Regions from separate parts of the Mesorhizobium sp. M0139 genome, predicted to be linked through region 2. Evidence: predicted binding sites of a transcription regulator. Region 2 holds the regulator's gene; each other region holds the start of a gene.
What was found. Region 2 encodes LexA, which represses DNA repair genes until DNA is damaged. Its sites were predicted from a motif close to TGTTCNNNNTGTGTTCNG; they were not measured.
Positions count from the first base shown of each region.

Region 1 (4,177 bases), 220 kb from region 2:
CCGCCGGTGGCGAACACCTTGATCCCGACCATGTCGGCCGCGATCATGGTGGCGGCGACCGTGGTGCCGCCGGTGCGGCCTTGCGCCACCGCAAAGCCGAGATCGGCGCGCGACAGCTTCATGGCGTCGCCGGTCATCGCCAGCGACTCGCGCTCGCCGTCGGACAGCCCGATCTTGATGCGGCCGGCAACCACGGCGATCGTCGCCGGCACCGCGCCATTGTCGAGGATGATCTTTTCGACATTGGCGGCCATGGCGCCATTGTCGGGGTAAGGCATGCCATGGGTGATGATGGTGCTTTCCAGCGCCACGACGGGGCGGCCAGCGGCGAGCGCCTCGGCCACGGGCGCGTGGATGTCGATGAAGGGGCGGGCGCTTTGCGGTGTCATGATGGTCTCCGATCCGGAGATCCGCGCGTCCGCTTGGACGTCGCGCTCCGGCAATGGCAATTGGCCGCCCTCATGCCATTTCCTGTGCGTCGGGCACAAGAGCCAGTGCCTCGGTGAAGGTCGCGGCGGTGAAGGCCGGCACGGCATCCGAACTTTCGATGGCGAGCGTCGCCGCGGCAACGCCTTCGCGGAGGGCCTGGCGCAATGCCAGGCCGCGCAGCAGGGCAGCGATGGTGGCGCCGGCCAGCGCGTCGCCGGCGCCGGTGACGTCGGCGACTTTTCTCGGCGCCGGCGGCAGGATAGAGAAGGCGCCGGCTTCGTCGAATCCCAGCACCAGGCCGTCGCCCGCCGTCACCACGCCACTGGTGAGGCCGCTGCAGCGCAGTCCGTCGACGGTCTCGCGCTCGGTGGCATTGGCATCGACGCCGGCCAGCACCATGGCCTCGCGCCGGTTCATGAAGACCTGTGCGAGTTCCTTCAGCACCGGTATCAGCCGCACCACCTTGGCCGGCGAAATGGCGATGGCGAACACCGGCTTGCCGGCGGCGACCCCCACCAGCCGCTCCAGCGCCGTTGATGGCAGATTGGCGTCGCAGAGCACCGCATCGACCTCGGCGACCACCTCGCGCACCTTGGAGCGGCGGATCTGCTTGGGGAACGCCAAATCGTAGAGCGCCATGTCGGCAAAGCCGGTGATCAGCTCGCCATCCCTGTCGATCAGCGCGGTGTAGCTCGGCGTCGTGCGGTCGAGGAAAACCGCCGACAGGTCGGCAATGCCGGAGTCGGCGATGGCGCGCGCAACCGTCTCGGCCGAGGCATCGCCGCCGCGCACCGACAAAAGCGAGGCCGAGACGCCGCGCCGCACCAGGCTGCGCAGCGCGTTGAAGACGCCGCCGCCGACATCCTCGCGCATCGTGCCGGGGTTGGACGCCGCGGGCACGTACGTGCCCGACACCTGGCCGCGGCGATCGATATGGGCGCCGCCCACCGCCAGTATCTTTGCTGATTTCACCATGCCGGCGATATGACCTTTGTTTTTCGAACCGGACAAGCGCTAGGCTGTGCGACGGAGCTTCGCAGGCGAGCCGGCGATTCGGCCGATCGAAACAGCCGGAGCATCTGGCCCAATGGTGGATACATCCGGAAACGAAACCATGAGACAAAAAAAGAACAGATCCGGATAAAGATTGCTTTTCAGATATTTGACCCCTCTTGCCAAACGAGAACAAAAGTAGTACAAAATGGGCAGGGATTACGGATTGTCCGGCCTTCATTGACGACCAAGGGGTGATGTATCATGGCTCAGAATTCTTTGCGGCTTGTAGAGGACAAAGCGGTGGACAAATCAAAGGCTCTGGACGCGGCGCTGTCGCAAATCGAGCGCGCCTTCGGCAAGGGCTCGATCATGCGGCTTGGCGCCAACGAGCAGGTCGTCGAGATCGAAACCGTGCCGACCGGATCGCTGGGCCTCGACATCGCGCTTGGCGTCGGCGGCCTGCCGCGCGGCCGTATCGTCGAGATCTACGGGCCGGAAAGCTCGGGCAAGACGACACTGGCGCTGCACACAGTTGCCGAAGCCCAGAAGAAAGGCGGTATCTGCGCCTTCGTCGATGCCGAGCACGCACTCGATCCGGTCTATGCCCGCAAGCTCGGCGTCGATCTGGAAAACCTCTTGATCTCGCAGCCGGACACCGGCGAGCAGGCGCTGGAAATATGCGACACGCTGGTGCGTTCAGGCGCCATCGACGTGCTGGTCGTCGATTCGGTGGCGGCGCTGACGCCGCGCGCCGAAATCGAAGGCGAGATGGGCGATTCTCTGCCCGGTCTTCAGGCGCGTCTGATGAGCCAGGCGCTGCGCAAGCTGACCGCCTCGATCTCGCGCTCCAACACCATGGTCATCTTCATCAACCAGATCCGCATGAAGATCGGCGTCATGTTCGGTTCGCCCGAAACCACGACCGGCGGCAACGCGCTGAAATTCTACGCTTCGGTGCGCCTCGACATCCGCCGCATCGGCTCGGTCAAGGACCGCGACGAGGTCGTCGGCAACCAGACCCGGGTCAAGGTGGTCAAGAACAAGCTGGCGCCGCCCTTCAAGGTGGTCGAGTTCGACATCATGTATGGCGAGGGCGTCTCCAAGACCGGCGAACTGGTCGATCTCGGCGTCAAGGCCGGCGTGGTCGAGAAGTCCGGCGCCTGGTTCTCCTACAATTCGCAGCGTCTCGGCCAAGGTCGCGAAAACGCCAAACTGTTCCTGCGCGACAATCCCGACACGGCGCGCGAGATCGAACTTGCGCTGCGGCAGAATGCCGGGCTGATCGCCGAGAAATTTCTTGAAAATGGCGGCCCCGAGCGCGGCGAAAGCGACGACGGCTTCGAGGAAGAATCCGGCGCTATGTAGGGCACGGCCATAAATCCGGTCTATTACCCGATGCTTAAGTAACCGAGTTCTTTAGTATTGCGTTTCAAACCGCCGGCCTTCGCGCCGGCGGTTTTCGTTTTTGGGGAGCGTGAAGCCGGCTTGGCAGTTGCCGGGATGGCCCAATTCCGTGTTTCTGGACAGGGTGGGGCGTGCCCGCTAAAAGGCCAAGTCAATCTTCTAAAAAAGCAGAGACCAGTGTCCGCCGGCCGTGCCGGCGGTTTTCGCGAAAAGGCAGCAGTCATGAGTGGCGTGAACGAGATCCGGTCGACATTCCTCGACTATTTCCGCAAGGAGGGCCACGAGGTCGTGGCCTCGAGCCCGCTGGTGCCGCGCAACGACCCGACGCTGATGTTCACCAATGCTGGCATGGTGCAGTTCAAGAACGTCTTCACCGGCCTGGAGAAGCGGTCCTATTCGCGTGCCACCACTGCGCAGAAAAGCGTGCGCGCCGGCGGCAAGCACAACGACCTCGACAATGTCGGCTACACCGCGCGCCATCTGACCTTCTTCGAAATGCTCGGCAATTTCTCCTTCGGCGACTATTTCAAGGAGCGCGCCATCGAACTGGCCTGGAACCTGATCACCAAGGAGTTCGGGCTGAACAAGGACAAGCTGCTGGTCACCGTCTATCACACCGATGACGAGGCGGCCGGCTTCTGGAAGAAGATCGCCGGTTTCTCCGATGACCGCATCATCCGCATCCCGACCTCCGACAATTTCTGGGCTATGGGCGACACCGGACCGTGCGGGCCGTGCTCGGAAATCTTCATCGACCGTGGCGAGCACATCTGGGGCGGCCCTCCCGGCAGCCCGGAGGAGGACGGCGACCGCTTCCTTGAATTCTGGAACCTGGTGTTCATGCAATATGAGCAGGTCACCAAGGATGAGCGCATCGACCTGCCGCGGCCGTCGATCGACACCGGCATGGGCCTGGAGCGCATGGCCTCCATCCTGCAAGGGGTGGAGAGCGTCTTCGAGACCGACCTGTTCCGTCATCTGATCGATGCGGCCTCGTCGGCGCTCGGGCAGGGACCCGACAAGGAGACGGTTGCCTCCTTCCGCGTCATTGCCGATCATCTGCGCTCGTCCTCTTTCCTGGTTGCCGACGGCGTGCTGCCGTCGAACGAAGGCCGCGGCTATGTGCTGCGCCGCATCATGCGCCGCGCCATGCGCCATGCGCAGTTGCTCGGCGCCAAGGAGCCGTTGATGTGGAAGCTGGTGCCGGCGCTAGTGCGTGAGATGGGCCAGGCCTATCCCGAACTGCTGCGCGGCGAACAGCTGATTACCGAGACGCTGAAGCTCGAAGAGACCAGGTTCCGCAAGACGCTGGTGCGCGGCCTCGGCCTGCTCTCGGAGGCGACGGATA
Region 1 covers NZ_JAMYTN010000002.1:238,425-242,601, reverse strand. The annotation lists gene NKJ58_RS03685 (pseudouridine-5'-phosphate glycosidase) at 1-389, opposite strand, end outside; gene NKJ58_RS03680 (carbohydrate kinase family protein) at 460-1,404, opposite strand; gene recA (recombinase RecA) at 1,687-2,790, shown strand; gene alaS (alanine--tRNA ligase) at 3,052-4,177, shown strand, end outside.
Region 1: the regulator LexA is predicted to act here: its motif matches at 1,611-1,628, upstream of recA (recombinase RecA).

Region 2 (4,177 bases):
CGCTGTCGTCGATCAGCTCCTCGATTGCGGCCGCGTCGACGCCCTCCAGCCGCAGCCGCGTTCCCGGCCGGGTCGAGGCGACGCCTTCGGCCATGTAGAGGTCGGTCGGGAAACTGTCGCCCTCGGCAACGATGACCGACCGATCCGGCCGCATGCCGAGCGCTGCGTGCAGCAGCTTGTAGATGTTGATCGAGGTTGTGTCGCAGACCACCGTCTGCCCATCAGCCGCGCCGATCAGTCGCCCGAGCTGATCTCCGAGTTCCACCGGCATGTTGAACCAGCCGGCGGTGTTCCAGGCGCGAATGAGATCGTGCGCCCATTCCTGCGTGGCGGCCTGCTGCAGTTCGCTGAAGACGACCGCTGACGCGGCGCCCAGGGAATTGCCGTCGAGATAAATCACGCCTTGCGGCAAGACAAAGCGTTCGCGCATGGAGCGCAGCGGATCGGCGGCATCCATTGCTTCGATTGTAGCGAGATCGGGTGTCGTGCTCATGATCCGGCGCCCCTCCATGGACAAACGCGCGCGGCGGAGCCTGCCGCCCAAACATGCCGGCGATCTTGAGTGGTCGCCCTTGAACTGTCAAACATTATATATAATTCACCCATTGAAAGGCTTTGATATATAATGATCCGCCGAGCGTTTATGTCTGATGGATCACGATGCTGGATGACGAGCAGACCTCGAAGACGGAAGCGGCCTATCGCCTGCTCAGGCGCGATATTCTTGCGACCCGGCTGGCGCCTGCCGCGCCGTTGAAGCTGAGCACGCTGCGCAACACCTACGGCATCGGCTGGACGCCGTTGCGCGAGGCGCTGTCGCGGCTGGAGGCGGAACGGCTTGTGACCGCCATCAGCAACCGCGGGTTTGCGGTCGCTCCCGTCTCTCGGGCGGAGCTCGAGGATTTGGCGCGTGCGCGGCTGGTGGTCGAACTGCCCCTGCTGGTGGAATCGATCGAGGAGGGCGACCGTGAGTGGGAAGACGCGGTCGTTGCCGCCCACTATCGTCTCTCACGGTGCGGGTCTGTTCTCGACGATCCATCGGATGATGCGGTCGACGCGTGGTACGAAAAACACGATGCCTTCCATGCGGCGCTGCTCAGTGCCGCGACATCCAGCTGGCTGCTGCGCTTCAATGCGACGATTTCCGACCAATTGCATCGCCATCACCGCTTTCTGGGTCTGGCCCCGACGCTGCGCGCCGCCGCCGGCCGCACGGATGGCCACCGGAAGGCCGTGGCGGCCCTGCGCGACGCCGTGGCGATCGAACACCATACCGCCCTGATGGAAGCGGCCCTCGATCGCGACGTCGAACGTGCGAAAACTCTGATGACCGCTCACATCGGCTACACGCTGCAGGTCTATGCCCAGAGCGAACCCGGCGCGGATGCTGCGCAGCCCCGTCCGAAAAGGAAGCGGCGATCGTAGCCGACGACGCAGGGCACTTTGTCTTCGTTTCACCCCGTTGCTGGCAACTGGGCGCAGGCGGCGCTCGCAGCGCCGAACGTTACGCTGAACAAAACGTCAACACATTCATTAAACTTTAAAAGGTTGCGGAACACAACTGGAACAGATAGTGTTTGTTCTGGGTTTGTTTTTTCTGATTCTGGTTTCAGAACCCTTGGGGGCCGCGATGCTGACGCGCAAACAACATGAGCTTCTGATGTTCATCCATGAACGCCTGAAGGAGAGCGGAATCCCGCCGTCCTTCGACGAGATGAAGGAAGCGCTCGACCTCGCCTCCAAGTCCGGCATCCACCGACTGATCACAGCGCTTGAGGAGCGCGGTTTCATTCGCCGGCTGCCGAACCGGGCGCGCGCGCTGGAAGTGCTGCGGCTGCCCGACTCGATCGCACCAGGCCTCAATGCGGCGAGGAAGTTTTCGCCGAGCGTCATTCAGGGCAGTCTTGGTCAAACCGGCCAAGGGCAAGGCGGCCAAGGACAAGGCGCGTTGGGCCAAGGCGGTCTCGGCCGCCAGATCAAGCCGGGCTCGCCGTCGCGTTCGATGTCGGCCGGCAATGACGATGCCGTTTCCGCGATTTCAATCCCGGTTATGGGACGCATCGCCGCCGGCGTGCCGATCGACGCCATCCAGCATCAGACCCATTCGATCTCGGTGCCGCCCGATATGATCATGGGCGGCGAACACTACGCGCTCGAGGTCAAGGGCGATTCGATGATCGAGGCCGGCATTTTCGATGGCGACACGGTCATCATCCGCAATGCCGACACAGCCAGCCCCGGCGAGATCGTGGTGGCGTTGGTCGACGATGAGGAAGCGACCCTGAAACGCTTCCGCCGCAAGGGCGCCTCGATCGCCCTGGAAGCCGCCAACCCGGCCTACGAGACCCGCATTTTTGGACCGGACAGGGTGAAGGTGCAGGGCAAGCTTGTCGGATTGATCCGGCGCTACTGAGCCGGCTTGGGTTTGTACTTTTCACGCTGGTTGTAAGGCGGCAGGCCGCGCGCTTCGCGGGAGAAGCGGCGTTGCTCGTGCCAGGGGCGATACGGCTTGTCGACGGCGAAGCGGATGGTTGGCGCTGCAGCTGCCGATTGCGGATCGAAGAAGACGGCGGCGCTGCCGTCGCGGGCCAGCTGTTTCTTCGTCACGACCAGCACCAGCGGGTCGCGGCACGGATTGTAGGCGGTGGCGTCATCGATGACGATCAGGCTCGCGAAGGCACAGGCCGGCCGCGCCGTCTTGCGGTCTTTCGCAAGCGCTACAATGGCTCCGGAAGGGTGCCGGGCGATACAGAGATCGCCGGTGCAATAGAAGGGCGAGCCGGGCGGCAGATCGAGCGGATCGAGATCGAACCGCGTATCTGTTGACTCGAAAATCTCAGGTGGGATAATGGTTTCGGCCCGCAGCGCCCGTTTCCAATTGTCCGTGGTGAATTCGTTGGAGCGTTCGCGGTTGAGGGCGAGTTCGCCGCCACCGATCGGCATGGCCACCAGATGCGCATCCTCGGATATGAGCACGTCGGGCGTAAGCACCTGCGGCACCGTCAACAGGCCGGCCAGCGCGAAAGGCACGGCCGCCAACCTGAGCCAGGTGGTGGCCATGGTGGCGATGACGAGGGCGACCGCCACCAACAGCACCGAGCGGATGGAGATCAGCCCGACGGCGTCGACCGGCGAGCGCTCGGAAATCCAGGCCGATATAGCGATCATCGCCATCAGACCCTTGCCCATCACATAGAGGAACGGCCCGTCGGCGCCGAACGGCATCGCCAGTGCGCTGAGCACGGCAAAAGGCATGACGATCAACGAAACAATCGGCATCACGGCCAGATTGGCGATCAGGCTGAGCGGCGACACACGCTGAAAATGCCAGATGGCGAACAGCAAGGTTGCACTGCCGGCGATGATCGAGGTCATGGCGAGGCCGCCCATGGCCAGCGCGAATTTTCGCGACAGGAAGCCGACGAAGGAGCGCTTTGCCGGCGGCGTTCTCACCTTGTCGGCGCGGTAATCGGCCCAGCCGGCATAGGCGCCGACAAGGGCGGCGGTGGCGGCAAACGACATGTGGAAGCTGGGACCGACCACCTCGTGCGGCGACACCAGGATGACGGCAATGGCGGAGATCGCCAGATTGCGCATGGTGAGTGCGGCGCGATCAAACAGCACGGCGACAAGCATGACCGCCAGCATGATGAAGCTGCGCTCGGCGGCAACCACGACGCCTGAAATGACGAGATAGGCGGCGATGGAGACGAGTGCTGCCACTGCTGCATATTTCTTGACTGGGCGGCGCGAAGAGAAATCGGGAAACAGCGCAAAGGCGCCACGCAGCAACGCCATGATGGTGCCGGCAACCAGCGCCATGTGCAGGCCGGAGATGGAGATGATGTGGTAGATGCCGGTGCGCCGCATCGCTTCGTTGACCTCGTCCGGGATGCCGGCGCGCACCCCGACAATCAACGCCGCGGCAATCTCGCCTTCGGCGCCGCCGATTTTGCCCCTGATATGGTCGGCAATGTTTTCGCGCGCGTTCTCGATTGCCGAGGAGAGCCGCGCGGTCAGCGGCGGCGGTCCCTGCGTAGCAATGGTTTTCGGATTGCCGAGAAAGAAGCCGCTGCCGCCGATACCGGTGAAATAGCTGTCGAAGGAGAAATCGTAGCTCTCCGGCCGCACCGGACCGGTCGGCGGCAACAGCCTGGCATAGCCGGTGATCAGGGAG
Region 2 covers NZ_JAMYTN010000002.1:15,174-19,350, forward strand. The annotation lists gene kynU (kynureninase) at 1-493, opposite strand, end outside; gene NKJ58_RS02515 (GntR family transcriptional regulator) at 661-1,425, shown strand; gene lexA (transcriptional repressor LexA) at 1,631-2,413, shown strand; gene NKJ58_RS02525 (ComEC/Rec2 family competence protein) at 2,407-4,177, opposite strand, start outside.

Region 3 (4,177 bases), on a different contig from region 2:
GGTGAATTCGCCAACCAGCCCGAATGGTCCCGTCCAGCATGTCAATCCGGCAGCAGCATCTCCTCTTCATCAGCCGCGGCTTCGAACAGCAGCCGGAAGTCGTTACCCGGCATTTTGCCATCCATCGCAGACAGGCAAGCCTCGACCGCCAGCCGCCACTTGGGGCCACGATTGGACCACTTTAGAAGCTCCTCGGCGGCGGCATCAACTCGGTTGACACCAAGGCGAAGCCCCGGGCGCTCAGTCTTCACATAAACCGGAGGGTTGAACCAGCGGTGGGGCATCAAGCCTCTCGAACGTCAAAGGCGATGAACAGTCCCCAAACGGAGGCTGAATTGACGATCATTTCGACCAACTGGCAGTCAGTCTCACGAAGATCATGGCCGCGCTCGCGCACCGCTGCAATGGTCGCCTTCACGGAAATCATATTGCCCGGTTGAGAACCCAACAGGACCTCGCGGACCAACTCCTTGGCCGTTCGCTGTGCAGGCCGAACAGGTGCTTGAATGTCCATCCCATCCTCCCAGAGAGATAGAACCTCAATCAGCTATTCTGGGGGTCACTCTCCGAAAAATGCAAGTGCCGGAAACGTACAAAGCAGGTTGCCGCAAACACCGCATTTCGGAACGGGAGCCGCCCTTTGCCCATTTATTGGTGGAATCAATTTGCACGAGGCATGTGAATACAAATCCAAGGAATTTACGCCGTGCTCGCCACGGCAAGGATGGACAGAGCGGAGGAGTTCTATACCCGGCTTTTCGAGCGGAGGCCTGATGATCGTCCCATGGACGGGTTGATGCATGGCGCAACGTCGCAGGCGCGAACTTGCAAATCTTCCATGATAAGGAAAATGCTGGGTCCGGCAGACTGACTATTGTGGTCCCCAAAATGGACAAAGCCCGGAGGTCGCTTGAAGAAAGTGGCGTGATGCTCACACGTGAATCGGAGGGTGATTACGGAAAGATTGCCCAGATCGCAGACCCTGACGGCAATCGTATCACTCTTGCAGAGCCCCCATCGCGGCCTTTCAACACATGAAGGATTCGACCTCCTCTGTTTGGCAAACCAGCTCATCGGGTTACGACGGACGACGCCACTTCTCGCCCGGCCTACGATGGCTAAATCCCTCGAAGGCGCTGATTTGCACCTCACCGTGTCAGCTGCCGACGCGGCCATAAGGAGAGAGGACCCGCCTCCCCAAATTCTCACGGACGAACGCGGATAACCGTCTTTCCTGCACGTCGGTCCGTTGAGTTGAAGGTGCCGATGGCATCATCCAAGCTCGAAACCTTGCCAATGTTCGTCCGCAGTCGTCCATCGCGGATTCGCTGCACTATCTCAGAAAGCTGGGGGCGATCAGCCTCGACGACGAAGTCAACGGTCAGGCCATCGGCAGGTCGAATGTCCGTTGGTCCAACGACTGTGACAAGGATACCTCCGGCCCGGACGAGCGTTGCGGATCGCTTCTGGAAATCGCCGCCGATGACATCGAACACCAGATCGACGCCGCCTACATCTTCAAGCGTGTCTTTTGCGAGGTCGAGGAATTCATTTGCACCGAAGTCGAGCGCTTTCTGGCGGTCGGCGGCCCGCCCGGTGCCGATCACATACGCTCCAGCCTCCCTGGCAAGCTGCGCCACCATCGAACCGACGGCACCGGCAGCGCCATGCGCGAGAACGCTCTGCCCGGCCTTGATGCGGCCATGCTGAAACAGCCCCTGCCAAGCGGTTAGGCCGGAGATCGGCAGGCTAGCGCCCACCGTAAAGTCGACATCGCCGGGCAGCGGCGCGAGGTTACGGGCCTCCATGGCAACATACTCGGCGAGGGTGCCGTCGCGATGCCAGTCCGCGAGGCCGAACACCCGCTGACCGATAGAAAGCCCTGTGGTGCCGTAGCCGAGCGCAGTGACCACACCAGCCAGTTCGTGGCCGAGGATCGAAGAGGTCCGGTCACGGAAGGCTCGGTCGGCCCACGTCGAGGGCCACTCCAGTTCGGTGTTGACGAATCCTGCCGCATGAACCTGTACGACCACGTCGTTAATTGCCGCCCGAGGCTCGGGCAGCTCCACCAGCTTCATCCCGGCCGTTCCTGCAGTCTTGTCCGTCGCTACGATTGCTTTCATGGGGATTGTCTCCTCACCGTTGGGGTAAATTGCGGGCGCGGAGGATCTTTCGATGTCTCGCGCAGAGTTGGCGTCGGTTCATCGTTGGCGACCGCGAGCGGAAGCTAAGCAATCTCGTCGGATTCTTCCAGCACGGGTAAACTTGCAGTCGTGAACACCTATGCCCTCGCAATCTCACACACTTCAAGCATGTGGAACAAAAGCAGATCAAATACGTTGTGCCGTTCCCAACACGGAGAGCGTCATGCAAACTTCACCCCGAGCCAAAAGCGAAACTATCAGCAAGGATCCTGACGAATGGACGACTGGTGACGAGCCAATGACTCCGTCGCAAGCTTCCTACTTGAAAACATTATGTGAGCAGGCGGGCGACGACAGAAGCTACGCCGAAGATCTAAGCAAAGCCGAGGCCTCGAAGCGAATCGACGCGCTAAGGAGTGAGCTCAAGCTCTAAAGGCGCTGGGAGACCTACGACAGGTTGAAGGTCGCCAGTTTCGCGGTATTTGGCCTGTGATCTGGACGGTCCTAATGGTGAAGGTGGTAGAGTTTGCTAACGATCTTCCACTCTCCTGCGATCTTGAGCAGGGAAAGATTGTCGGTGAACCTTGTGGTTCCAAATTCGTCCTCAACCTTCACAGTGGCTGCATCGCCCGTAATGTCGAGCGATGCGACTGTCCAGTTAGGGCTGGTGTTCGGCGGCAAGCCCGCACCCATCACCTCGCCGACATAGGCATCGACACTCAGCCATTCGACCGCGCCCTGGAAAGTTACCGATGATTGATGCGCGTGGGTGGAAGGCTGCCCGCAGCCCTTCTTCGGCACCGGTGGACATGGCCAAAACGTAGCCTTCGATGGTAGCGGTAATAAGACTTTCATCGGTCTGTGACATCGAGGCTTCTCCACGCCAGTGTTTGCAGCGGTCAGAGCATGGAGGGACCGATCCTTGCTGACAACAGGCAAACGGTTTTTCGGACCAGTTGGGTCCGTTTCCTTTGTTGCTTTCGCGGTTACTTCTGACGACGCCTCGCGCCAAAGGCCGCCAGAAAATCAAGTCGAGTTGAGGGTGTGTCGCAAGCTCCCTACTTCCGAAACGAGTCGGCGCCCTGTGGTTTTGAGCGAGTTCACTGTTTCAACCGCCTCGTTCTGTTCAACAACGAGGGCCTTGCGTTGCGGCTGCTTTGATCGAATGCAAGCGTCCGGAGTACGAGTAACCAACTCCCTTGCCGGCGAGTGCAACTTTACCGGCACCGTGGCCTAGCGATGCACGCAAGCCTTCATGTGGGGGAGAGGCCAGCAGTGCTGCAGTGATGCCTTCCCTTCTGCAGCGAAAGCCCCGGCAGGCAAATCAAAGTAGCCAGCTCTTCGAAGCGCTGTCCGACCAGAAGAGGCAGTCTCACTACAAACCCCCGCTTCGACGTTTTCGCGAGCAGCAGAAGTGTCTCGGTCGTTGCTGACAGCCGGAATAGCGGTCGTATCGGTATCCATTCTGGAGCAGATAATAGCAGGCTACACTTATCAGCAAGTGCTTATGAGCAGGCTTTCCGCGTGTAGACAACGAGGCAGCTAGATTGTCTTTATCCACCGTGCCGCACGGTTGGGGAGGCGACCAGAGCCGATGTGAAGGGGACTAGGCAAGCTAATATTCGCTTGCGCTAATTTAAAAGTGCCGTAACGTCATGCTCAGCCCTTTGGGGAGGCGCAACGGTGGGGAGTATGATGAGAGCAGCTGTGTTTTGCGCGGCGATCGTGATCGCTGGGACTGGTGTCGCTGTTGCCAAGGAGAAGAAGGTGGTGGTGAGTGACGCCACGGACCTTTGCTCTACGAAGCACTCTGCCAAGAAGCAGGTGCTCGAGCTGGACTGCAGGCCGACCGGAACCGCCAAATTGCCGGCCGGTGGAACGCCGGAAAAGCCGCGCCTCGGATACGACACCGTGGCTGGTTAAAGGCCTTTAGACACTAGGCGACGGCAACACAGCGCGGCTAAGGGGATTGTGCGCTGGCGGTGAAGCCTTCTTTGTTCTCTCATCGGTGAACATTGTCGCCTGGAAACGCT
Region 3 covers NZ_JAMYTN010000022.1:66,357-70,533, reverse strand. The annotation lists gene NKJ58_RS28135 (DUF982 domain-containing protein) at 42-284, opposite strand; gene NKJ58_RS28130 (hypothetical protein) at 284-514, opposite strand; gene NKJ58_RS28125 (NADP-dependent oxidoreductase) at 1,206-2,123, opposite strand; gene NKJ58_RS28120 (DUF3072 domain-containing protein) at 2,368-2,577, shown strand; gene NKJ58_RS28115 (nuclear transport factor 2 family protein) at 2,649-2,837, opposite strand; gene NKJ58_RS28110 (hypothetical protein) at 2,803-2,955, opposite strand; gene NKJ58_RS28105 (hypothetical protein) at 3,837-4,067, shown strand.
Region 3: the regulator LexA is predicted to act here: its motif matches at 2,316-2,333, upstream of NKJ58_RS28120 (DUF3072 domain-containing protein).